DNA from 2 places in the Flavobacterium rhizophilum genome. Region 2 is predicted to be linked to the other one. Evidence: riboswitches for the same ligand, from Rfam matches in the RefSeq annotation. Region 2 holds a riboswitch; the other holds the start of a gene.
What was found. A riboswitch is a leader RNA that binds a small molecule or an ion and turns the genes downstream of it on or off. The one in region 2 is predicted to bind S-adenosylmethionine.

Region 1: another riboswitch for S-adenosylmethionine. It lies ahead of ABS768_RS07140 (homocysteine S-methyltransferase family protein); the one in region 2 lies ahead of ABS768_RS08115 (trans-sulfuration enzyme family protein).

Annotation. Positions count from the first base shown of each region.
Region 1 covers NZ_JBELQB010000004.1:288,877-301,726, reverse strand. The annotation lists gene ABS768_RS07160 (chorismate mutase) at 1-600, opposite strand, end outside; gene gldA (gliding motility-associated ABC transporter ATP-binding subunit GldA) at 753-1,649, shown strand; gene metF (methylenetetrahydrofolate reductase [NAD(P)H]) at 1,652-2,608, opposite strand; gene metH (methionine synthase) at 2,609-5,284, opposite strand; gene ABS768_RS07140 (homocysteine S-methyltransferase family protein) at 5,293-6,294, opposite strand; SAM riboswitch class I at 6,382-6,486, opposite strand; gene ABS768_RS07135 (hypothetical protein) at 6,677-7,204, opposite strand; gene ABS768_RS07130 (OsmC family protein) at 7,328-7,774, opposite strand; gene metK (methionine adenosyltransferase) at 8,468-9,718, shown strand; gene ABS768_RS07120 (carboxypeptidase-like regulatory domain-containing protein) at 9,770-10,645, opposite strand; gene ABS768_RS07115 (carboxypeptidase regulatory-like domain-containing protein) at 10,656-12,850, opposite strand, start outside.
Region 2 covers NZ_JBELQB010000005.1:180,396-193,245, reverse strand. The annotation lists gene ABS768_RS08150 (M56 family metallopeptidase) at 1-304, opposite strand, end outside; gene ABS768_RS08145 (M56 family metallopeptidase) at 340-1,614, opposite strand; gene ABS768_RS08140 (BlaI/MecI/CopY family transcriptional regulator) at 1,616-1,975, opposite strand; gene ABS768_RS08135 (MDR family MFS transporter) at 2,094-3,317, opposite strand; gene ABS768_RS08130 (DUF1684 domain-containing protein) at 3,431-4,033, shown strand; gene ABS768_RS08125 (LURP-one-related/scramblase family protein) at 4,075-4,665, opposite strand; gene ABS768_RS08120 (homoserine dehydrogenase) at 4,879-6,117, opposite strand; gene ABS768_RS08115 (trans-sulfuration enzyme family protein) at 6,148-7,326, opposite strand; SAM riboswitch class I at 7,476-7,585, opposite strand; gene ABS768_RS08110 (EamA family transporter) at 7,705-8,565, opposite strand; gene ABS768_RS08105 (S8 family serine peptidase) at 8,718-10,325, shown strand; gene ABS768_RS08100 (hypothetical protein) at 10,336-10,851, shown strand; gene ABS768_RS17885 (DUF6438 domain-containing protein) at 10,778-11,272, shown strand; gene ABS768_RS08085 (NAD(P)H-dependent flavin oxidoreductase) at 11,303-12,241, shown strand; gene ABS768_RS08080 (hypothetical protein) at 12,261-12,695, opposite strand; gene ABS768_RS08075 (YiiX family permuted papain-like enzyme) at 12,698-12,850, opposite strand, start outside.

The sequences.
Region 1 (12,850 bases), on a different contig from region 2:
ATCACAGATAATAGGCAGGTTAGGAAATCTTTCATGAAGCTCTATCGCAAGCTGCCATTCCGGTATGTTCCTGTATTTCGTTTTCTCATAAGTAGAGAATCCCCTGTGTATTACCCCCAGTTTTTCAATACCGGCATTGTACAATCTTTCAATGCCGCCAATCCAAAGGGCTAAATCAGGATTCACAGGATTTTTCACCAAAACAATCTTATTGGTACCTGCAAGCGCATCGGCAATTTCCTGAACTGCAAAAGGGTTAACTGTAGTACGGGCACCTATCCAAAGTACATCTATATCATGTTCCAGTGCCAGTTGTACATGGTGGGCATTTGCCACCTCAACAGCCATCAGCAGTCCGGTTTCTTCCTTAGCCTTTTGCAGCCACTTAAGTCCTATGGCACCTACACCTTCAAAACCTCCCGGCCTGGTACGTGGTTTCCATATCCCGGCACGGTATATTGTAACGTCCGATTGTTTTAACTGCTTTGCAATATCCAGTACCTGCTCCTCTGTTTCTGCACTGCAGGGGCCTGCTATAACTAACGGGTGCGAAAGATTAAAATCTTCCAGCCACCTTCTAACTTCAATATTATTTTCCATTTTTTGCATCCGGATACAAATTTAATGCATTTACCCGTTATAAATACTAAGTATATAAGGGTTAAACAAGTGCATGACACAATTTCATAAAATTAACAGCTTATATACCCAACATTTATTTTTCTTAGTACTTTTGTTCAAAATCACAACATATGTCAATCGAGGTTAAGGGTATTTCTAAAAGCTACGGCGAACAAAAAGCGCTTAATGCTGTTTCATTTTCAGTAAAAAAAGGAGAAATTGTTGGTTTCTTAGGTCCTAACGGTGCCGGAAAATCTACATTAATGAAAATCCTTACCACTTATCTTATTGCCGATGAAGGTACAGCAAGTGTAAACGGACATGATGTTACTACCGAAGAGAAAGCGGTACAAAAATCGGTAGGTTACCTACCGGAGCACAACCCGCTTTACCTTGACCTGTATGTTAGGGAATATCTGGCTTTTAATGCCGATGTTTATAAAGTTGCTAAATCCCGTATTGAGGAAGTAATACAGCTTACCGGACTTACCCCGGAAGCACACAAAAAAATAGGTTCGCTTTCCAAAGGGTACCGTCAGCGTGTAGGACTGGCTACTGCATTACTTCACGACCCTGAGGTACTTATACTGGATGAACCTACAACCGGGCTTGACCCAAACCAACTCGTAGAGATACGTGATCTTATAAAGAATATAGGTAAAGATAAAACCGTTTTCCTCTCTACACATATTATGCAGGAAGTGGAAGCCATTTGCGATCGCGTTATCATTATTAATAAAGGAGAAATTGTAACCGACAAAAAACTGAACAACCTTGTACAGGATTCTCAGCAAATAATCGAGGTGGAGTTTGATACTGCCGTAGAAGAGGCAAAGCTAAAAACACTTGACAACCTTACAATCGCCAAAAACATACAGGGACACATATGGGAACTTACGTTCAGTACGGATAAAGACATGCGCCCTGTAATTTTTGACTTTGCACAAAATAACGGCATCAAGACGTTACAACTTAATTTGAAAAACAGAAACCTGGAGTCTGTTTTCAGGGAAATGACCAAGAAGTAAGTTTAAAAAACTTCCTTACCAATAGCCTTAATATTATCTGACTTGCCCATAGAATAGTAATGTAACACAGGTATACCTGCTTTTACCAGCTCCTTACTTTGGGCAATACACCACTCTATACCTATTTGCCTAACGGCATCGTTATCTTTTGCCTTTACTACTTCCATAATAAGTTCATCCGGAAGATCTACCTTAAAGCGGTGTGGCACCTGGTTAAGCTGTTTTTTTGTAGACAGCGGCTTTAACCCCGGAATGATAGGAACGGTAACACCCTCTTTCCTGCATTTGTCTACAAAATCAAAAAACTTCTTATTGTCAAAAAACATCTGGGTTACTATGTATGATGCCCCATTTTTTATTTTTTGCTTAAGGAAATAAATATCACTATCAAGGCTAGGTGCCTCCATGTGTTTTTCAGGATACCCTGCCACCCCGATACAAAAATCTGTTGCCGATGTGTTTTGCAAATCGTCATCCAGGTAAATCCCTTTATTAAGATTCACAATTTGTGATACCAGTTCACTGGCATATTGATTACCCTCTTTTTCCGGCTTAAAATAAATTTCGCTTTTTACTGCATCTCCCCTTAAGGCTACTACATTGTCTATCCCTAAAAAGTCAAGGTCAATTAAAAAGTTCTCGGTATCTTCTTTGGTAAAACCACCGCAAAGAATGTGCGGAATAGCATCTACCCCATACTTATTTTGTATAGCCGAACATATCCCTACTGTACCGGGACGCTTTTTAACTACCTTTTTTTCCAAAAGTCCGTTTGCCAACTCTTTATAGGTATACTCTTCCCTGTGGTAGGTCACATCTATAAAAGGTGGATTGAATTCCATTAACGGATCGATACTATCAAAAATAGACTGTATGTTTTGTCCCTTTAACGGAGGTAGTATCTCGAAAGAGAACAATGTTTTGCCGTTTGCATTTTCTATATGTTCAGTAACTTTCATTTAATCTGCAATATTTGGGTTAAGCCATTTTATGGCTTCATCAATAGTTATATTTCTTCTTTTGGCATAATCCTCCACCTGGTCCTGTTTAATTTTTCCAAGTCCGAAGTACTTACTTTCAGAATTCCCGAAATAATACCCCGATACCGATGAGGCAGGCCACATAGCAAGACTTTCGGTTAGTGTTACACCCGTATTTTTCTCTACATCCAGCAATTCCCAGATTGTTGTTTTCTCTAAGTGATCCGGGCAGGCAGGATATCCCGGTGCCGGGCGTATACCTTTATATTCTTCTTTTATAAGTGCCTCATTACTCAGGTCTTCATTAGAGGCATATCCCCAAAATTCCTTCCTAACCTTTTCATGCAGGTACTCGGCAAAGGCCTCTGCAAAACGGTCGCCCAGTGCCTTAACCATTATGGAGTTGTAATCGTCATGATTCTTTTCAAATTCGGTAGCTTTTTCATCCACACCAAAACCGGTAGTTACACAAAACGCACCCATATAATCTGTTTTACCTGTTTCTTTAGGGCAAACAAAATCAGACAGGGCAATGTTTGGTGCTCCTTTGGTTTTTTGCGACTGCTGCCTTAGCGTAAGGAACGTAACCAGTTCGTTTCCGTTTTCGTCATACACGACAACATCATCGTCATTCACCTGATTTGCCGGAAATATTCCGTATACCCCTTTTGCTTCCATCCAGTTTTCATCAATAATAGAGGCCAGCATTTTTTTAGCATCATCAAACAGGACTACTGCCTGTTCCCCTACTACCTCATCTGTAAGTATATCGGGGTACTTACCATGCAGGTCCCATGTACGGAAAAAAGGTGTCCAGTCAATATAAGTCACCAACTCCTTTAACGAAGGTGAAATGGTATGTATACCTGTTTTCCTTGGTTTATAGGCAGTGTAGTTCTCCCAATCCAACTGAAGCTTATTTGCTCTTGCATCGGTTATAGACAGAAAATCCTTATCGCGCGAACGGTTTAAGTAGCCTTCCCTAAGCTTATCATACTCTTCCCTTATAGTTTTGGAATATTCGGTTTTTGTACCTGTATTAATAAGGTTTCCGGCTACGGTTACAGCCCTCGAAGCATCGTTAACATGCACTACTGTTTCCCTATATTCAGGCGCTATCTTTACTGCTGTATGTGCCCTTGATGTTGTGGCTCCGCCTATCATGATAGGAATACTTATATTCAGTTTATCCAGTTCTTTTGCCAGATACACCATTTCATCAAGTGACGGAGTTATCAGTCCGCTCAAACCTATAATATCCACCTCTTCTTTTATGGCGGTTTCAATAATCCTTTCCGGCGGCACCATTACCCCAAGGTCTATAATCTCAAAATTGTTACACCCCAATACTACCGATACTATATTTTTACCAATGTCGTGCACATCTCCTTTTACGGTTGCCATCAAAACCTTACCGGCCGATGTCCCCTTGCCTTTACCTTCTTCGATAAAAGGCAGTAGGTATGCCACTGCTTTTTTCATTACACGTGCCGACTTAACCACCTGTGGCAGGAACATTTTACCACTACCAAACAAGTCGCCCACCACATTCATACCTGCCATTAGGTTTATCTCAATAACCTCAATAGGTTTTACAGCAGAAAGGCGTGCTTCTTCCACATCGGCTTCTATAAATTCATCTATTCCTTTAACAAGAGCATGGGTAATTCTTTCCTGCAACGGAAGCGAGCGCCATTCCTGCACCTGCTTCTCTCCCGACTTAGCATCGCCTTTTACATTTTCGGCAAAAGCCAAAAGACGCTCGGTGGCATCGTCCCTACGATCAAGCAGTACATCTTCCACGTGCTCTAAAAGGGCCGCATCGATTTCATCATATACCTCCAGCATTTCAGGATTCACAATTCCCATATCCATACCATGCTTAATGGCATGGTATAAAAACGCCGAGTGCATTGCCTCCCTTACCTTATCGTTGCCCCTAAAAGAGAATGATACATTACTCACTCCTCCACTTACATGGGCATAAGGCAGATTTTGCCGTATCCACTGTGCTGCCCGGAAAAAGTCAATCGCATTTTTGCGGTGCTCCTCCATACCGGTAGCCACAGGGAAAATGTTCGGGTCAAAAATGATGTCTTCCGGAGGAAAATTCACCTTATCAACCAGTATATCGTATGATCGTTTACAGATATCAATACGCCTTTGGTAGTTATCAGCCTGACCTACCTCATCAAAAGCCATTACAATTACGGCAGCACCATAGCGTTTTACTTTTTTAGCGTGTTCAATAAACAGTTCCTCACCCTCTTTAAGGCTGATGGAGTTTACCACACTTTTACCCTGCACCACCTTAAGCCCTGCCTCTATAATCTCCCATTTGGAGCTGTCTATCATAATAGGCACACGGGCAATATCAGGTTCAGATGCTATAAGGTTAAGAAATGTTGTCATGGCACTAACGCCGTCCAACATTCCTTCGTCCATATTAATATCTATAATCTGGGCACCACCCTCAACCTGGGCACGGGCAATATCTAACGCCTCTTCATATTTTTCATCCTTTATAAGACGCAGGAATTTCCGGGATCCCGTAACATTAGTACGTTCCCCTACATTTATAAAATTACTCTCGGGTGTAACGATTAACGGCTCCAGCCCCGACAGCTTTAAATATCTTTGAATATTCTCCTTCATGTTTCTTCTTAGCTAACAACCGGCAACTTCCTCGGTTCATAGTTTGCCGAGACTTCTGCAATTAACTTAATATGCTCTGGTGTTGTACCACAGCATCCTCCTATAATATTAATCAGATTATCATCCAGATACTCTTTAATAAGCACCTGCATCTCCTCTGCTGTCTGGTCATACTGCCCAAATGCATTTGGCAGTCCCGCATTAGGGTGTGCCGATACATTAAATGATGTATTGTGAGCCAGTCTTTTCAGGTATGGTTTTAACTGATCGGCACCCAGTGCACAGTTGAAACCAACACTCAACAGCGGTATATGTGAAATGGATATCAAAAATGCCTCAACCGTTTGTCCTGATAGTGTCCTGCCCGAAGCATCGGTAATTGTACCGCTTACCATTACAGGTATATCCAGCCCTAATTCCTCTTTTACTTCCTCTATAGCAAAAAGCGCAGCTTTAGCATTAAGTGTGTCAAAAATGGTTTCCACCAAAAGTAGGTCACTACCCCCGTCAATAAGGGCACGTACCTGTTCTTTATAAGCAATTAGGAGTTGGTCGAAAGTAATAGCCCTGGATCCTGGATCGTTCACATCGGGCGACATGCTTGCTGTACGGTTTGTAGGCCCTATAGAGCCTGCCACAAAACGGGGCTTATCAGGATTTTTGGCAGTATATTCATCGGCAACCTCACGGGCAATTTTAGCTGATTCATAGTTAAGCTCATATACCAAATGTTCCATGTGGTAATCGGCCATACCGATGGTAGTGCCAGAGAAGGTATTGGTTTCCACAATATCAGCCCCTGCTTCAAAGTATAAGGCATGAATATCCCTTATAGCCTGTGGCTGGGTTAGTGATAAAAGGTCGTTATTCCCTTTTAACGGATGCGGAAAATCTGCAAATCTTTCGCCCCTAAAATCTTCTTCCGTAAAATTATACCGCTGCAGCATGGTACCCATAGCACCATCCAGTATAAGTATCCTTTCGTTAAGAGCCTGATGTATTTTTGACATAATAGTTTATATTCGGATTAATGTTCCGTTATAATATCAATATGTCATCAAAAAAGTGGAGAGAGAAAATACGGGAGTATTTTCCTTGTGTTATCTATCCGCGCTTGCGGTAGAATTTAGCACCTTCTTTAAAAGATTAAAGGGTTGCTAAGGCTTCATCGGGTCTATTCCCTCTGCCTTTCGTGATAACAAATCAATTTGTATAAGAACCCTGCAAAGTAATGTAATAAATTAATATTATGCAAATAAAAATAGCATACTGAATTGCAAGTATATAATTCCAAAACAGTTACAGCAACGTCCATTCAATTCAAGAAAAAAGACAGGCCCTTAGGCCTGCCCTTTAAACACACATGATAATGAATTATTAGTCCCTATTTTATTAAGCCGCCAGTTTCTTTTGTTTTTCGGCAACCTCTACCAGAGCTTCATATAGCTTTTGTACTATTTCACCTCTGCTGTCTTTAGGAGTACCTATAAAAAGGGCTTCCAACCCGTGTACCGATGCTGCCAGTTTAACCTCATCTTTAAAAGATGCAGGTAACCCTGTTGCATTTTTATTTACCGATACTACATTAAACCCGCTTTTAAGCAGCTTTGTATAATCTAACGGAAGGCTGTCATCTCCCGAAGCATCAACCGCAATCAGATTGCTAATATTATTAGCATGCAGGTAGTGCAATACATCCTCCATTTTGAACGGAATGCCAAACTGTATAAAGTTGGCCTCCCATGAAAAGTTCACGCCCTCTTTTTCAAAAAAGGCTACTGATGAGTTAGTAATCACCGGAAACCTAAGGTCTATTTTATTATCCAAAGCAAGGCCTTTTCTTTCTTTTAAAACCTTATTTATGAGCGCGCTCCCCACGTTTCCTATACCGAAGAGCACTATGTTTATCCTGTTATTCATTTTCTTTTTTACTTTTTCCTTTTTTAAGAATGGACTCCCCCCTGTTATGGCGCAGGGGAAAGACCAATTCTTCACAAACAAACAAAAACAACTTAAAATATTTTATATCAAACCATTACGCGATTAGTAATGGTATTCCTTGTAGAGTATGAGGTCGACAGGTGTAGTGTTGACCAGGTTATCATACACAGGGCTTCGCGCCTGAATCTCTTTTACCCATCGCTGTAAAGCTATTAAAGAAGCTTTTGTTGACGGTTTAAGGGTAATTTCCAGTTTACTGAAACCGGCTCTTTCTTTCGTGTTCCTGCCTTCATATTTAGCCGCATTGAAATTTCCTGTAATTTCTACCTGTAATGAGTTCAGCGCTATACCCTGCTCTTCTGCTACCAGTTGTCCCAGTGAATTGATACAACCTGCAAATCCTGCCAAAATGTATTCGTAAGGATTAGGCCCCTGCAGTTCAGGGAACTTTTCGTTCTCGCTTATCCTTAAATCGGTATTAAGTGTTTTAACTACAAATTGCTTATTGTTACCTGTATACCCCAGTACGTTAATAGATGTTGTGTTCATAATATTGTTATTTTTAAATGAGAATGATTGAAATAAAAAAAGGTCCTCCTGGAGTTTACCAAAAGGACCTTACACTTGAATTATAAAACTAAATATTTAAGTCGTTCGCTTTTGGCAATATACATAGGGCTTCCACATCCAGGTATACGAGATACAGATGAACTTACAAATGGTTGTGGTAAACGATGTAAACGAATTAAAAACTTTCATGCCCTATAACGGTTATTGCCAAATAATTAAAATAAAAAAGCCCCTGCTGTTGGCAGGGGCTTTTTGTCATATATAATTTTAATTTAAAATTAGTCAACAGTCACCCCTGCGGAAATTTTCCACGTAAAGTATGACATATTGCAAATAATAAATTTCATTTCTCTGATTTTGAACAACAAACATCCGAACAATTCCTGACATAAACAATACCTAAAGTAAAAATTAACATTTTAAAAACACATAAGCTGGCACTTAAATACTACGTATTTAAACAAACAGCGTTAAAAAACTCTTTTAAAAATATTAAAATCCTAAGCAGTTTTTTTTATTCCAAATAGGTTTTATACCTTTGCAGGAGAAAAAATTAGAGGAAAGATTTGTACTGATTGCAACCTCAATAAAAAATGCTAAAGCAGGACCACTTCCCTTTAGCACTTGCCGCATTCAGCACTGTTTTTCATTACATAAATTAGTAAACATTTTATGGCATATTTATTTACGTCAGAATCAGTGAGCGAAGGGCACCCTGATAAAATTGCTGACCAGATTTCGGATGCGCTGATTGATAACTTCCTGGCTTTTGACGCCGATTCAAAAGTAGCCTGTGAAACTCTTGTTACAACAGGACAGGTTGTACTTGCAGGTGAAGTAAAATCAAAAACTTACCTTGACGTGCAGCAAATTGCACGCGATGTAATTAAGAAAATAGGCTACACAAAAAGCGAATATATGTTTGAGGCTAACTCCTGTGGTGTATTATCTGCCATACACGAGCAGTCTCAGGATATTAACCAGGGGGTAGACAGGCTTACTAAGGAAGAACAGGGAGCCGGTGACCAAGGTATGATGTTTGGTTATGCTACAAACGAAACCGAAGATTATATGCCCTTGGCACTTAACCTATCACACAAATTATTGCAGGAACTTGCTGCTTTGCGCCGTGAGGATAAAGAGATTACTTATCTGCGACCTGATGCTAAATCTCAGGTAACGCTTGAGTATGACGATGACAACAAACCTGTAAAAATAAAGAGTATAGTTATTTCAACCCAGCATGATGATTTTGCTGATGAGCCAACTATGCTTGCTAAAATTAAGCAAGATATACTGAACATCCTTATACCGAGAATACTGGAAAAGAATCCTCAGTATGCTTACCTGTTTAATGATGAGATTGAGTACCACATTAACCCTACCGGTAAATTTGTTATTGGCGGACCTCACGGTGATGCCGGACTTACAGGAAGGAAAATTATTGTAGATACTTATGGTGGTAAAGGTGCTCACGGTGGTGGTGCTTTCTCGGGTAAAGATCCAAGTAAAGTAGACCGAAGTGCTGCCTATGCAACCCGCCATATTGCCAAAAACCTTGTTGCTGCAGGTGTTGCCGATGAGATTTTAGTACAGGTATCATATGCTATTGGAGTTGCTAAACCAATGGGTATTTACATAAACACTTACGGAACTAAAAAAGTTGACCTTAAGGATGGTGAAATCGCTAAAAAAGTAGAAGAGATTTTTGATATGAGACCTTACTTTATTGAGCAGCGCCTTAAGCTAAGAAACCCTATATACAGTGAAACTGCCGCCTACGGACACATGGGCCGCAAGCCGGAAACCGTGACAAAAACTTTCACTTCTCCAAACGGGGAACAAAAAACGATGGAAGTAGAATTGTTTACATGGGAAAAATTAGACTATGTAGAAAAAGTAAAAGAAGCATTCGGGCTTTAATATCCCGATTGATAAAAATAAAAGAAAGGCAGCCAATTGGCTGCCTTTCTTTTATTTTTCTATCACTACATCTATGTTTATCATGGCATTTACAAAATCCTCCCTTACCTGAGATTTTGTTGTACCAATCCGCCATTCCTTGTTTCGGTATCGATTCCATGTTATAATTTTTCTCTCAGTATGAGTAAAAAGTATACGTGGAGCAACTACAGCCATACTTTTAAGCTTACCTTCATAACGCGTATTTATTACTTCTACACCTACACAAATACCATTTCGGGGAAAAATAATATTGAGACTGTCAACATCTATTTTTAGCTCATAAGTTTTATTATCAGGGAATACCATAAGGTTTTGCCCGTACAATTCTTTTCCAGGCTTCTTTTCCAGTTTGTCATATTCGTAAAACCTTATATTATAACTTGCTTGGTAATCAAACTCTTTTTCATTTTTTAAATCCAGATATACAGCCTTCACTTTCCCTTCTTTGTATTCTGTATTTTCAATATAGGAGCAAAATTCAGTTCCAAAAGGGATCGATTTCTGCACCTTGTATTTCCTGCTTAAACCCAAATGTTTAGTGCCGGAATATTTTTTCTTTTTGTAATCAATTACCACCTCATTAAGCACTAAAGCTTTTTGAACCAAAGCAATATATAGTTCCCCTTTATAACTCTGAGGGCTAATTACTTTATTTTCATAACCTACAGAACTTATCAGCAAATCATCTTTCTCATCATTAAGGTCAAACTCAAATCTACCTTCAACATCACAAGATACTCCACGGTCTTTTTTTAGCAGCGTAACATTTGCAAACGATACTGGTTCTTCGGTAACACTATCTCTAACAACACCATGAATAACCTGGGCCTGAAGAGAAGACAACCCTGCAGAAAGACATAAAAAAAGAATTAAAAATGTTTTCAAATAATATTTTTTATAAACCATATTTTATAGTAAGCATTAAATATCGTGGCTGCACCCTGTATCGAGATACGCTTGTCCTGAACTGGTTAAAGCTGTCATCATTAAGCGAAGTGGTATTAAGCAGGTTGGTTCCACCTACTTTAAACTCCCATTTGCTTCCCGGTTTCCTGTACATAACATAAGCATCCAGAAAGTCATATTTGTTATCTGATGTCCTTGTATCATTATAGTAATGATTAAACTGATAATCAGCAGTAACGGTAAACGAATCCCAGAAATAATAATCCAATTTGGCAAACGGTCTATGATTATAGAACTTGTTATTAGCATAGTCATTTATACTTATACTGTAACCAAGCTCTAAGTTAGGCATCGTTTTATAGTTGGTAGAGAAACTAACCGAATAACTTTGTGTAAACTGCTCGTTAGTCTGCCTTATTGAGTTTTCCAGTGATGGCACTCCCTGCACCCCGCTTTGCGGATCAAACCTGAAGTTGTTGTATTTATTCCAATTTAGATTAGCCCCTACAGAGGCTTTATAGTAACGCCAGAAACTCCTGTTATAACCTATCATACCACTTAAGGACTCATCGGCAAAATTAGAGTTCTCCATAGTGCTTATACTATTAGCCCCGTTATACCCCGCAAGGCTTTTAATAGCATCCATACGATGATTATAGGTAAGAGAACCGAATACCTGCGTAAAGTTGAACATGTCAAACTTAAAGTAGCGCAGATTATGACTTTGATAAAGTGCATTTTCAAGATATGGATTACCTCTGAAAAGCGAGTTATAGTTGGTAAATATAAGCCCCTGTGCAAAGTTGGTCACATCGGTAAACTGAGTGGTCATATTGTAGGTATAGGTAAGGCTTTCTGATTTTTTAATCTGATAAAGCGCATACACATCCGGCAATACCCTGTAAAAATCATTATTTACTTTAATATCCTTTTGCTCATTGTATACATTATAACTGTGCAGGCTCACCCCTGGATTAAAAGTAAACTTACCGGTTATGAACTTATAATGTAATCCAAGGAAGACATCGTTAAAACTATAGTTCACATCATTTTTACTATTATCATCCAGATTATCCTGAGAGCCATCATCTAAGATCTGGAATATATCAGAATTAAAGCTTTGGTAAGAATATGTATCGCCCAGCGTCAGGTTGATATTACTTTTAGGCGTAACCATATAATAATAGTCAGCTTTAACATCGACCTTATTGGTAATCACAAAACGCTCCTGCGAAATATCATAACGGGTAGCAGGTGATAATCCTAAGTTAAGCGATGTGTCTCCGATACCGGAATCAGGGAACGGATTGTTACCCAGGTTGGCATTATAAAACGGATCTTCATCCTGATACAGGTGTTGTGCCTCAAAGGCAAATACATTCTTATCATCTAAAGTATAGTACAGGTTAAAGTTTTGATTGAACGAAAAGGGCTTTTGCTTTTTAACCGAATAAATTTCCTGATCCTGTTCTGTTTCCGGAAAAACCGACGAGAACAAACCATTATCCTCCTGTTGGCTTGAGGCCTTCAGGAAAGCATCGTAATCAACATGAAGATTTTTATTCGGAATATAACTTCCGCTTAGTTTAAATAGGGCAAAATCACTTTTTTGCAGTGATCTTTCATCTGTTTCCTGTGTAGTTTGTGTCTCCCCTGTTTCAGGATCTAATATCTGGTTACGAGTTTGAGTTTCTGTCTCCGTACGGCTTGAATTGTAAATACCAAAACCGCTAATGGTTAACGATTCGGTTGGATTATAACTGAAGTTAGCTGCGCCAAATTTGGTTTCAATCTCCTTAGCCCTGTTATTTCTTAGCAGTGATATACCCAAATCGTTAGAACCAATATTAAAACTGGTACCACCTTTACGCATCATGTTACGAAAGCCACCCGAGAACTTCATATAATCCTGAATAGTAAGCGGCAGTTCACCGTTATTATTAAGGTTACCTATTACATTAATACTGTATTTAGGACTGTAGTAAAACAACTTAGGGTTCACAAGGTAACGCTCACCCTCACCTATACTGGCTCCGGCAGTAACATCACCAAACCAAAAATTCTTTTTACCATCTTTCAGTTTGATATTCATTGCTACATTGTCCTGATTGTTTTCAAGTCCTTTTAGCTGGCTGACCTCATTGTAGTTACGAAGTACCTCAATCTTATCCAACGCATCGGCAG
Region 2 (12,850 bases):
TTCCCAAAATAACATTAGGCAAGCTAAAGCTTACAGAGGAAGGTGCTAGCTGTTGTGTTTTATCCTGTAGTTGTAATAACTGGCTAACATCTATTACTTGTACTTCCTGTTGCGGGACGGGGTCTATCCAAACAACTTTTTTAAAGAACACAAATGGCAGTGCTAATGCCGTACCTAAACCCGAGAGTAAAAACCAGCGGTTGGAAACAAAGAAAGTTTCTTTTCGTAAAAAAATATGGTAGGCGGCATAAAACAGGGCGATTAATCCCGAAGCCTTTATCATATATGTAAAAAACTGTTCCATGTTATTCCTGTTTGGATTTTACTTTAGGGAGTTTCTTATTTTAATTCTTTAAGTTCCTGTGTAACCAGGCTTTTTAGTTGCTCTACGTTATACTTGTTAAAGCTCATAAATTTAAGCTCAGGCATAGTGTCTATAGTAATAGTGAAGCTTTTTCCCGAAGCTTCATTTTTACTGGCTTTTTTAGTAGTTATCTCTAATGTGTTTTTTTCTTTTAAAACATTTACTGCTACGATATCTATACCTTGTTTAAGGTTTGTATCGTTGTTTTTTACTTTGCGTCCATCAATAATAACGGTTATGTTATTTTGACCGTCAGTTTGGTTGGCATACCATTGTTTACCATACATGTCATAAATTAAAACCTTAGCTGCTTCTGTAGCCGGTATAGTAGTCGTAATGCTGCTAACGTTGTTTACAGCTTTACTTTGTGCAATGGTTTTTACCTGAAAAAGTAGCATGAATGCTGCAAGTGCAGGGATTACTAATGAGTATTTAACTGCATTTGCTTTTCGGGATTTGTTTTTGTTCATCATAACGATTCGTTTTTTAATTAGTGATTGATAAAAATTATTAGTGATTGATATGTATTGTAACTGAAGTGTAACCTTCAGTAATGTTTTTTGGTAAACCGTGCTGTCGTTTATTTGTTTTGTAGCAACAGCATCGGCAATAAACTCGAGATTTTGAGAGATCGAACTTTTATACAGCCATGCAATGGGGTTGAACCAAAAGAATATGGCTGTTAACTGACCGATAAGCATATCTGTCGAGTGGTATTGCCTGCTGTGGACTTTTTCATGGCAGATGATGCTTTCCAGTTCACTGGGTTGCAAAACGGCCGAGTTGTATACTATATAATTAAAGAATGAAAATGGTGCATTAACCTTTTGGGTGTCTATTAGCGTATATTGACCTTCTTTTACAACAGATTGATTTTTAATTACCTGTTTTAACTGTATGATGTTAAATAGTAGCTTTATGGTTAAAAACAGTACTCCCGCAATGTATACTCCAAAAACCAGATTAGGCCAGCTAAAGGTTATTGAATTTGTTAGTGCAAATGGGGCTTCCTGTAGCTGTTGTAACTGATTAGCATCGATAACATTTACTTCCTGTAAGTGGGGAGTATTTGTCCAGACAATTTTTTTAAAGAACACCAATGGCAGTGCTAATGCCGTACCTAAGCCCGAGAGTAAAAACCAGCGGTTGGAAACAAAGAAAGTTTCTTTTCGTAAAAAAATATGATACGCAGCATAAAACAGGGCGATTAATCCTGAAGCTTTGGCCATATATACAAAAAACTGTTCCATGTTACTCTTCTTTCTCTATCATTTTCAGTATTTCGCGTAGCTCTTCAGCGCTTATCTTTTCTTCTTTGGCAAAGAAAGATACCATACCCTTATATGAGTTATTAAAGTAGTTTTTAATAGCATTACTCATATAGCCTGTGCGGTAATCTTCTTTAGATACAGTAGGGTAGTACTGGTAGGTGTTACCATAGGCAATATGATCTACATAACCTTTTTCCTCCAGGTTTCTTATTATGGTGGAAACGGTATTGTAATGAGGTTTACTTTCTTTTACCTCTAAGAGTACATCTTTCACAAAAGCTTTTTCCAGCTTCCATAAAATCTGCATTACTTCTTCTTCTTTATTAGTTAATTTTTGCATGGCATCTTTAATTAATAATCCAAAGCTAAAACTATTTTTCTAGTTTACCAACTATTTTTATAGTTATATAACTAAAACGATAGTTTTTTATTGTGTAAAGATACCTTAAAAGTTTATGCTAAGCGTGTGACTCTTCTTTTAAACGCTTTTGTACTAGTAGAATAGCCCCTGCAGAGAGCAGGCCTAAAAATCCCATAACAGCCCAGTTGGTATTATAACCAAATAAAGAAATATTAAGCATTCCTACTTTGGAGCTGAATATATGGGCTACACTAAATGTCATGGTATATAGTGCCATGTAACGCCCTTCGTGACCACGGGGAGCACGGCTCATAGCAAACGAATTGGCAAACGGGAAGCACAGCATCTCTCCAAGTGTAATGAATATTACACTTAATAAGAGTACTCCTATCCAAACATTAATTAAAAGGGTAAAGAAGGCAAGGGCAAAAAAGACTGACCCCCATAAAAGTACTTTGATTTTAGATATGTTTTTCCTTTCAATATACCCCACCAATGGCATCTCTAAGGTAAATACCATAGTACCGTTAAACGACATAATAAGTCCTGTTTCAAATTCGGTTAGGTTGTATACTTCCCCGTGGTAAAGCGGTAGGGTAGTAAACATCTGGAAAAATATAAGTGCTGTTGCAAAACTGGTAAACAGGAACAAAAGGAAAGTACCATCGTTAAAAACTGATACGTGTTTTGTTATATCTTCTTTTACAAGCGATTCCTGTTCTTTTACTTTTTTCTTCTCCTTAACCAGTATATAGAATAGTAATATAGAGATTATACACGAAGCCCCATCGGCCCAAAACAATCCCTTGTAGCCAATATTTGTGATTATGAGTCCGCCCAGGGCAGGTCCTGCAGCAAAACCAAGGTTGATGGCAAGCCTTACCAATGCCAGTGCACGTGTACGGTTTTCGGGCTTGGCGTAGGTATTAAGAGATACAAACATGGCAGGCCTAAAGGTATCGGCAATTACCATAATACCAAACATTGCAAAACACAACCCAACAAAGGAAGTTACATACTGTAAACCGAAAAATAAAAGCCCCGTTGTAAAAAGGCTATATACCATTACTTTATAAAAGCCTATCCTGTCTGACAGTTTACCACCAATCCATGATCCCAGCATAGATCCCACTCCAAAACACACCATTATCCAACCTACCTGACCGTATGAAAAGCACAGGTCTTCTTTAAGGTATTTAGAGAGGAAAGGCAGTACCATAGTACCGGCGCGATTAATAAACGTAATTAGCGTTAGTATCCATATCTCCCGGGAAAACCCTTTGAAGTTATTGATATAGCGCTTAAAGGCTTTAAGAAACATGTAAATGGGATGATTTAGCACAAATATACAAAGGAATGAGTCCTTAATATTAACTGCCCGATAAAAATATTTTAAGTTATTGGTTACTTTTGTATAAAACCAATAATAAGATAATGAGGAATATAATAATTTACGGAATATTACTACTAAGCTTTATGGCAAAAGCACAGGAGTGCTCAAAGGAAAACGCCTTGGCTTTTCAGGAAAAGATGAATAAGGAGTATGCTAACCCAGATGAGTCTCCGCTTACTAAAGAAGATATCAAGACGTTTAAATCGCTGGATTTTTATCCTATAGATACTGATTTTTGTGTAGAGGCCAAACTGGTTGTAACACCAAATGAAAAACCTTTTTATATGCAAACCACTACGAGCAGGAAACCACGTTACAGGAAGTATGGCGAACTGCATTTTACACTAAAAGGGAAAGAGGTAAAGCTGGACGTTTTTCAGAGTATGGATATGATGAAAATGGAAGAGTATAATGATTATCTTTTCCTGCCGTTTACTGATTTGACATCGGGTAACGGAAGTTATGGAGGAGGCAGGTATGTAGATCTTAAAATTCCTGCAGGAAATACGCTTACTATAGATTTTAATACAGCCTATAATCCGTACTGTGCCTATAACCATAGTTTTTCATGCCCGGTACCGCCGGAACAAAATGATATACTGGTTGAAATTAAGGCAGGGGTAAAGGAGTATAAAAAGCATTAATAAAAAAATCCTGAGCATTGCTCAGGATTTTTTTATGGTATTTATTTACTTTCTTTAAGCACCATATCAATTGTAATTGCTCCGGCAAGTATAGCTACTTTGTTATCGTTTTGAGCAAATTCAGGATGTATGGTTACATTGTATTTATCTGCCGATGTGAAAATTTCTTTCATAGCACCATTCCATTTTTTGTTAATGGCACCAATTTGGTTTTCACCAGGATCAGTAATATGGAAGTTCCAGGCTTTCCAGTCGCCATTTATTTTTGCGATTTGGGAATCTGAAGCGTCAAAAATATTGAAGGTAGGTTTAAAAAATTTAAACTTTTGCTTTACAGTTCCTACTACTTTACCGTGTGGGTTGGTTATTGTTATTTTAGACATCCAAAAAGTCCACCCTCTTGATATTGATGCCTGAAGCCTGTCTTCAGAATCTCTGATTTCCAGTAAAAATGGTAGCATAGGCTTTTTAAGTAATAGTCTTAAAAATTTTTGACCGGTACTTAGTTTTTGCTTTACACTACCAATGTTTGCTCCCTGTTCATTATAAATCCGGTAGCAGTTTTCAAATTTAAAAAAGTTTACTTTCTCGTCGATAAAGTAACTGTTTGTTTCAAAAAAGTTTGAGTTCATAAAAATAAATTGTCCCTACTTATAAGGCGTTTCAGGATTATGCCCCGTTTGTTTAGTGGTTCCCGGACTCCACTTTAAGATTGGTTTGCTGTAAAAACAGCCGTGGCGAAAATAAGTAAAAACTTATTATTTGAGGTAAGAAAAGGGTTAAATCAGAAAAGCCGTATCGGGAACAGATACGGCTTTTCAACTAAACATAATCAGAACTACTAATTAATTAGCTTCGATTAAAGATTCATGAGCAAGAGTTTCTTTTTCTTTTTCAATATTTAATAAGATAAAAGACCTTTCGGCAGGATTATCGCTGTGCAGGGCTTTTACATTTTCAAGGGAAATATTCCCTGTTATGTATCCGGAATCATGATTTGCATATGACTCCTCAATAGTGTCAAAATATTCTTTTAAGCTTTCTGCCTCTTCTTTTTTATGGCGAAGCAGTACCTTAAGCGTAACCTCATTGCTAAGCAACAGGTTTTCTTCCTGGTATATTTTTTTGTATTCGTAACGGTAATCGTAGCTTAATGCAGAGATGTCTGACAGCACAGCAGAGGCTGTAGGATGTGCACCTGCACCACGCCCCACAAAGAAATGGGTATCGGCAAAGCTGGTTTTGGTTAGCACTCCGTTAAATACATCGTCTACAGTAAACAAACGGTCATCGCTACCTACGAATTTAGGGATAACAAAAGCCGAAAGGGTACCCTGTGGTGTTTTGAATGCCTGAGCAACCAGCTTAATTTTAAGTCCTTTTTCACGGGCATATTTAAGCTCCAGTTCGCCAATGTTATCTATACCTATATTATATATGTCGTTAGGATTTGCAATGTAACCAAATGAATGTGCTAATAATATTAGCAATTTGTACTTGGCATCAAAGCCCCCAGTGTCAAGAATAGGGTTACTTTCGGCATAACCGTTGTCCTGAGCCTGTTTAAGGGCAGACTCATACGAAAGGTTTTCTGCAAAAGTTTTGGTAAGTATATAGTTGGTAGAGCCGTTAACAATCCCTTCTATAGATTCTAAAAGATCGTTGTCATAGTACTCCTCAAGGTTTCTGATTATGGGCATACTGGCACAGCAGGCAGCTTCATATAAAAGCGGCACGTTGTATTCACGCTGTAGTTCCAGTAGTTCGGTAAAATGTTCGGCAACCATCTTTTTGTTGGCAGATACCACAGCTTTCCCTTTTTTAAGGGCAGCTGCTACAATTTCAAAAGCAGCATCGGCATCATCTATAAGTTCTACCACTACATTGATGTCTTCGTCGTTAAGAATGTCGTTTTTGTCATAGGTAAAGTTTTCGGCACTTATTTGACGAGCTTTGTTTTTGTCCTTAACACAAATGTTTTTGATGTTTGCTTTCAGTCCCGGAGTTTTTTCCAACACTTCATATAAGCCGTAGCCTACACAACCAAAACCGAATAATCCTATATTTAAATTTTTTCTTGACATTTTGTATTTCTTCTTTTATAAGATGTTTAATTAAGCTGTTACGCTAACTTTATCCGCATTAGCCTTAACAGCAGTAGCAATAGCCTGTTTTAAGTCTTCAATAAGATCATCAGCATCTTCAAGACCTACCGAAAGACGTATAAGGCTATCGGTAACACCGGAGCTGTATCTCTTTTCTGCAGGGATAGACTTGTGTGTCATTTCACATGGCAGGCAGCAAAGGCTCTTAATTCCTCCAAGACTTTCAGCCAGTTTAAACAGTTTAGTGCCCGATACTATTTGTGAAGCCAGTTCTTTATCATCAATTACAAGGTCAAAAGCGACTACGCCTCCAAAGTATTTTTGCTGACTTTTAGCAATCTCGTGGTTGTGGTGTGTTTTAAGGCCAGGGTAGTAAACATTTTTGATTAGTTTTTCTTCCTGTAAGTACTCAGCAATTTTCTGAGCGTTTTCAGCATGTTGTCTTACTCTAAGGGTAAGCGTTTCAATACCGCGGATTACTAACCAGCTGTCAAATGGTCCTAAAATAGCACCCGATGCATTTTGTATAAATTTGATTTTCTCGCTTAGTTCCTGTGTAGAAGTTACCACAAGACCCGCAATCAGGTCACTGTGACCTGCAATGTATTTAGTTGCACTGTGAATAACGATATCTGCACCCAGATCGATAGGTTTTTGAGAAACCGGCGATGCAAAAGTATTATCTACGCAAAGTAGTATGTTGTTTTCTTTTGCTGTTTTTGCGATAGTACGTATATCCGATACTTTAAGGGTAGGGTTTGTAGGCGACTCAATCCAGATGAGTTTTGTTTTCTCGGTTACCGCATCGGCTACGTTTTGAGCGTTTGTAGAATCTACATAGTTAATTTTGATCCCGAATTTTTGGTACACGTGAGTGAACAGGCGGAAAGCTCCTCCATAAATATCATCTACTGCTATAACCTCGTCTCCTGCTTCAAGAAGTTTTATAACCGAGTCGATAGCTGCCAGTCCGCTTGCAAAAGCAAAACCACCGTGACCGTTTTCAAGTGCTGCAATACAGTCTTCAAGAACCTTACGCGTAGGGTTGTTACTGCGAGAATAGTCGTAACCTTTGTGAACGCCCGGTGCGTCCTGTACAAATGTTGAAGTTTGGTAAATTGGGGTAGCGATTGATCCTGTTAGTTCATCTACCGGAATGCTGTTTAGAATTAAAGTTTGCTCTCTCATTTTTTTGCTGTTTAGAATATTTGACAATTTTTTTAATCCTGTTAAAAAACATTCTAAACCAGTCTATCGGAAAGTGCATAAACAAAAAATGCCTTTCCGATAAGTCAGAAAGGCACATAATATATTGAAGTATTATCTACGTATTTCTAAACTTATCTTTCCACATTTGCATGTGGTTGAATGTGGCACCTTATTCAAATTAATGAACAGGTTGCCAAGACGTCATAGGGTCAAATCCCTCGGTCTTTCTGGATAAGAATTATTTTCTAAAGAACTTGCTGCAAATTTAAAGTACAATCATTTTAATTTCCAAACAAAATTTAAAATATTTTTTATTTAACTGAAAATCAAACATTTGAATTTGGTGTTTTTTTGCTTTTAGTGAGCCTGAACCTGAGACAGTGTTATAAAAATAATTGCAAAAAGTGCTAAAATGAGTCCCGCATAATTAAGTTTTGACATCTTTTCTTTAAAAAATAAAATCCCCACAAGGCTGCCCAGTACAATTACACCCATATTCATTCCGGCAAAAACAGTCGACGGATTTTCAGAAAATACCTTATGCGCTTTTAGGTAAAAAAGAATATTACAGAAGTTGAAAATCCCAACCAGTGCACCGAAAGCCAAATTTATAAGACCTAGTTTTTCTTTACTCACAATCAGTTTAAAAAATACATACAGCCATGCCACTGCTAAAGCTCCGCAAAATACTATAAAAAGCGATGTGGTGTAAGGCATGGTATTGTGCAGGACTATCTGTTTAAACAGTATATCTATAACGCCAAACCCCAGTAATACGATAGCCGGATAAAACCACTTTGAGGCATTATTATCATCTTTTTTGGAAAGTATCAAAGCTATAGCAGGGAAACCTACAAGCAGGCCTATAATTTTATAAGTAGTAAAACTCTCCTTAAAAATAAAGTAGGCTGCCAGTATCGGTATAAATAGTGACAGACGTTGGGCAGCATCGGTTTTTACAATCCCCATGTGCTTAATAGATAGTGCCAAAAATATAAATATAGAGGGTAGCAGTACCGCTAGCGGAATATAAATATACCATGTGGCATTACTATCTACAGTACTCATATCGGGTTTAAAAAACTGATAGCACAGTCCTACGGCAAACACATAGTTCCAGGCTACAATCTGGCTAATGTTTACAGGGTATTTTTTTGCAGTTTTAAACAGTACACCAACGGTAACGCTGCATATAATACTTAAAATGAGGTATAACATTGTTAAAAGAATTTTGGCAAAAGTACTATCTTTTCAGTTTTTGCAGGCATCTTTTGTATATTTGATTCCGCTATGAAATCGTATTAAGAATAAACCATAAACTCCTACAGGGCGTATATTCTTTTAGGAAGAATGGTTAAAATTTTAAAAAAATGAAAAAGCAGTTCCTATTACTGTTACTTATATTTACTGCAGTATGTAGTGCTCAGGAGGATGCCTGGGTGTATTTTACCGATAAACCTGATGCAGATTATTACTTTGAAAATCCGCTTGAAATGCTATCTCAACGTGCATTAGATCGCAGGACAGCACAGGGTATTGAGCTTGATGAGCTTGATGTTCCCATCCATCAGGAATATATAAATGCAGTAACATCTGCTACCGGAATAACGGTAATGGCAAAGTCAAAATGGCTTAATGCACTGCATGTAAGGGGGGAGCTAAATGATATAACTGCACTAACTTCACTGGAATTTGTTAATAGTATAGAGTATGCCGATAAATCACTTAACAACCCCGGAAGGCCTGCAATAGCCTCAAGGCAGCAGCAGGTAAACAAGACACTGGATGTTCAGGCTGATTTTGATTATGGCATGAGTACTACCCAGATACAAATGCTTAACGGTCAGGTACTACATCAGCAGGACTATACCGGAGAAGGTATGATAATAGCAGTACTGGATTCTGGATTCCCTGGAGTTAATACAGCACAGCCATTTCAAAACCTGTTGAATAACAATCGTATTTTGGGAGGATATAATTTTGTTGCCGGGACAGATGACTTTTATACCGGTAATCAGCACGGAACCTTTGTGCTTTCTACCATGGGAGGTTATGTTGAAGGAGCGCTTGTAGGTACAGCACCTGATGCTTCTTACTACCTTTTTGTAACGGAAGATACCACATCTGAAAATCCTGTGGAGGAATCTTACTGGGTAGAGGCAGCCGAAATGGCCGACAGCCTTGGAGTAGATGTAATTAATACCTCACTGGGGTATTATGATTTTGATAATCCCAATTACGATTATACGTATGATGACCTTGATGGTCAAACCGCATTTATAACACGTGGAGCTAATATTGCTTTTACTCGTGGTATGATTTGTGTAAATGCTGCCGGAAATACAGGCAGTACCGAAAAACCTTATGTTGAGGTTCCTGCCGATGCAGCCAATGTACTTACCGTTGGTGCGGTTAATTATGAAGAGCAAAGAGGTAGCTTTAGCAGTATAGGCCCAACGTTTGACGGAAGGCTGAAGCCCGATGTTATGGCAATGGGGGTGGCTGCTATTTACTCTAAAACCGATGGTGAGATAAGTTTTGGTAACGGGACATCGTTTGCAAGTCCTATCACAGCAGGTTTAGTAGCCTGTTTATGGCAGGCATTACCTGATAAAACCAATACTGAGATTATGGATCTTATAAAGGGCTCAGCAGACAGGTTTGATAATCCGGATTATGACTACGGTTATGGGATACCTAATTTTGCTTTGGCATTAAACGAACTGTCTGTACAGGAGCTTTCCAAAAAAGATTTTGTAGTATACCCTAACCCTACAAAAGATGTATTTTATATAGCTCTTCCGGATGATGTGAATGAGGCTTCGGTTACAGTTTATAACAGTTTAGGACAGGTTGTTTTACAGCACGAAGTCATTGCTAATCAAGTAATATCGTTACGTGGTTTATCGTTTGGAGTATATAACTATGTGGTGTCATCTTCTGATAAATCCAAAACCGGAAGGCTGATAAAGCAATAAACCCTTACTTATGAGATACGCCTTACTATTCTTATTTGCAATTTTATCAGTTTCCTGTCAAAAAGAAAAAACACTTACGCCCCAAAATATTATTTTGGGTACTTGGAGCTCGATAGATACTACAAACCAGTTTGCTAACAATAGAGGTTTTGAGTTTTTTACTGACAGTATTTTTGAAGATAAATATGGATTTCATAGTGAGAAACCCCATTTTATAAGTGCTGAAAATTCCAAATACGGGTCAAATGCATATTATATTTATTTTGGTACTGAGTCTAAATATACTTTATCAAACGACAGCTTGAGGCTTTTTAATCCGGCAACCCAAAAATGGAGTTTTTGTAAAGTAAAAAAACTTACTCCCGATACACTTAAAATAGCTACAGATGCTACACATAGGTACGGAGGGACTTTTGTAAAAAAGACATATAAAACAGATACGATTCCTGATTTTGACGCTGTTTTTTTTATATTCATCGCCGTGTTTTGGTATCAGTCCTGTTGTTACGCTTCTTGTAAAAAATAATGGAGATGTGTTATTTAGCGGCAGGTACAGTGTAAAACATTTAGGACTAAACAATTCAAAAATTAGTAAGGAAGGGTTTAACCGTATTCAGGAAAGGTTCAAAAGGGCAGATTACATGAACTTGGAGGAGTCTTATGCACATAACGTAACAGATGGTATGCAGTGTGTTTGTATTTATTTTATAAAAAACAATAAAATAGTAAAGACTGTTAGGGATTGTGGGGCTCAGGGGCCTAATGAGTTAGCGTGGGCTTACCTCCCTTTAATAAGAATAGGACAGTTGCATGATATGAAAGAGTTTGAGGTTCCTGCTGATATTGCAAAAAAGTTTAATATAGATACTAACAGTACAGATGTAATGATAAATATGGATGTAAGAGAGAAGTTCGATTTTTTAAGCCGTTTGTCTGAAAATTTGTAGTTTTAAAGTTTAAAAAAATATTCATTTTACATGAACAGAATAACTCAATTATTTAATATAGAATACCCTGTAATACAGGCAGGAATGATTTGGGCCAGTGGCTATAAACTGGCAAGTGCAGTAAGTAATGCAGGAGGGCTTGGCCTTCTTGGAGCGGGGTCTATGTACCCAGAGGTACTGCGTGAACACATACAAAAATGTAAAAAAGCAACCAATAAACCTTTTGGTGTAAATGTACCAATGCTATATCCAAACATCGAGGAGATAATGAATATCATTGTTGATGAGGGGGTGAAAATCGTATTTACATCTGCCGGGAATCCTAAAACATGGACAGCATGGTTAAAAGAGCGCGGTATTACCGTGGTACATGTAGTAAGTAGCGTAAAGTTTGCCCTAAAGGCTCAGGAAGCAGGGGTAGATGCTGTTGTTGCCGAAGGCTTTGAAGCAGGCGGACACAACGGTAGGGAAGAGACTACTACATTTACGCTTATTCCTATGGTGAAAGAAAAATTACAAATTCCGCTTATAGCAGCAGGTGGTATCGCAACAGGTAGAGGTATGCTTGCCGCTATGGTACTTGGTGCCGATGCTGTACAGGTGGGTAGCCGTTTTGCAGCTTCGGTTGAGTCGTCGTCGCATGATAACTTCAAGCAGGCAATAGTAAATGCACAGGATGGCGATACGCATCTTACCCTTAAGGAACTTGCTCCGGTAAGGCTGATAAAGAACAAGTTTTTCCATGATGTGATGGATTTATATACCAAAGCCCCAACAGTAGACGAGCTTAAAACATTACTGGGTAGGGCACGTGCCAAAAAAGGGATGTTTGAAGGTGACCTTGAAGAGGGTGAACTTGAAATTGGGCAAATTGCCGGACTTATACATGAGGTAAAACCCGCAGCAACAATTTTAGAGGAAATTATAACCGATTTTAAAAAGGCAAAACAGGAAGCTGTAAGTCTATAAGAATATAAAAGCCCGGCAGTTAGTGTCGGGCTTTTAATTTTTTATAGGTTGTAATAAGCTGTAGCATAAAAAATATCTGTGCTATAACAAAGGCAACTGTAGCCAGGAAAAAAGCTTTAAAAACTAAAGCCGTATTTTCAGCAGATAAGTTAAGGTCTACATCGGTTTTATATAAAAACACTATAAGTAGCGGAATGCTGAGTAGTACATGGATTATGATCAATAGCCTGTTAAGCGGCCATTTTTTTATAAAAGCCCACAGGTAAATTAATGCTGTGAACAGCAACCAGGGTGTTATAAAAAACGAAAGGAAAAAATGAGGAGGTAATATGGTTGTATGCCATCCCGGAATTACACTCATGGCAAAATCAGCAGGGGTAAGGGCTACCCATACAAAAAAGAGGCTAAATGTCACCAAAAATAAAATTAATGTAGTTATAACTGTTTTTCTCATTCTTAATTGGTATTTACAGTATATAATAAGCTACTGTTAAACAATGCGGTGGGTGAAACTACCTTTTCATGCAATGGTATGTTGCTTCCATAGCGTTCTTTTAGTTTCTGTTTTACCGCTGGGTTGGTAAGGTCAAAATCTTTTAATTCTTCGGG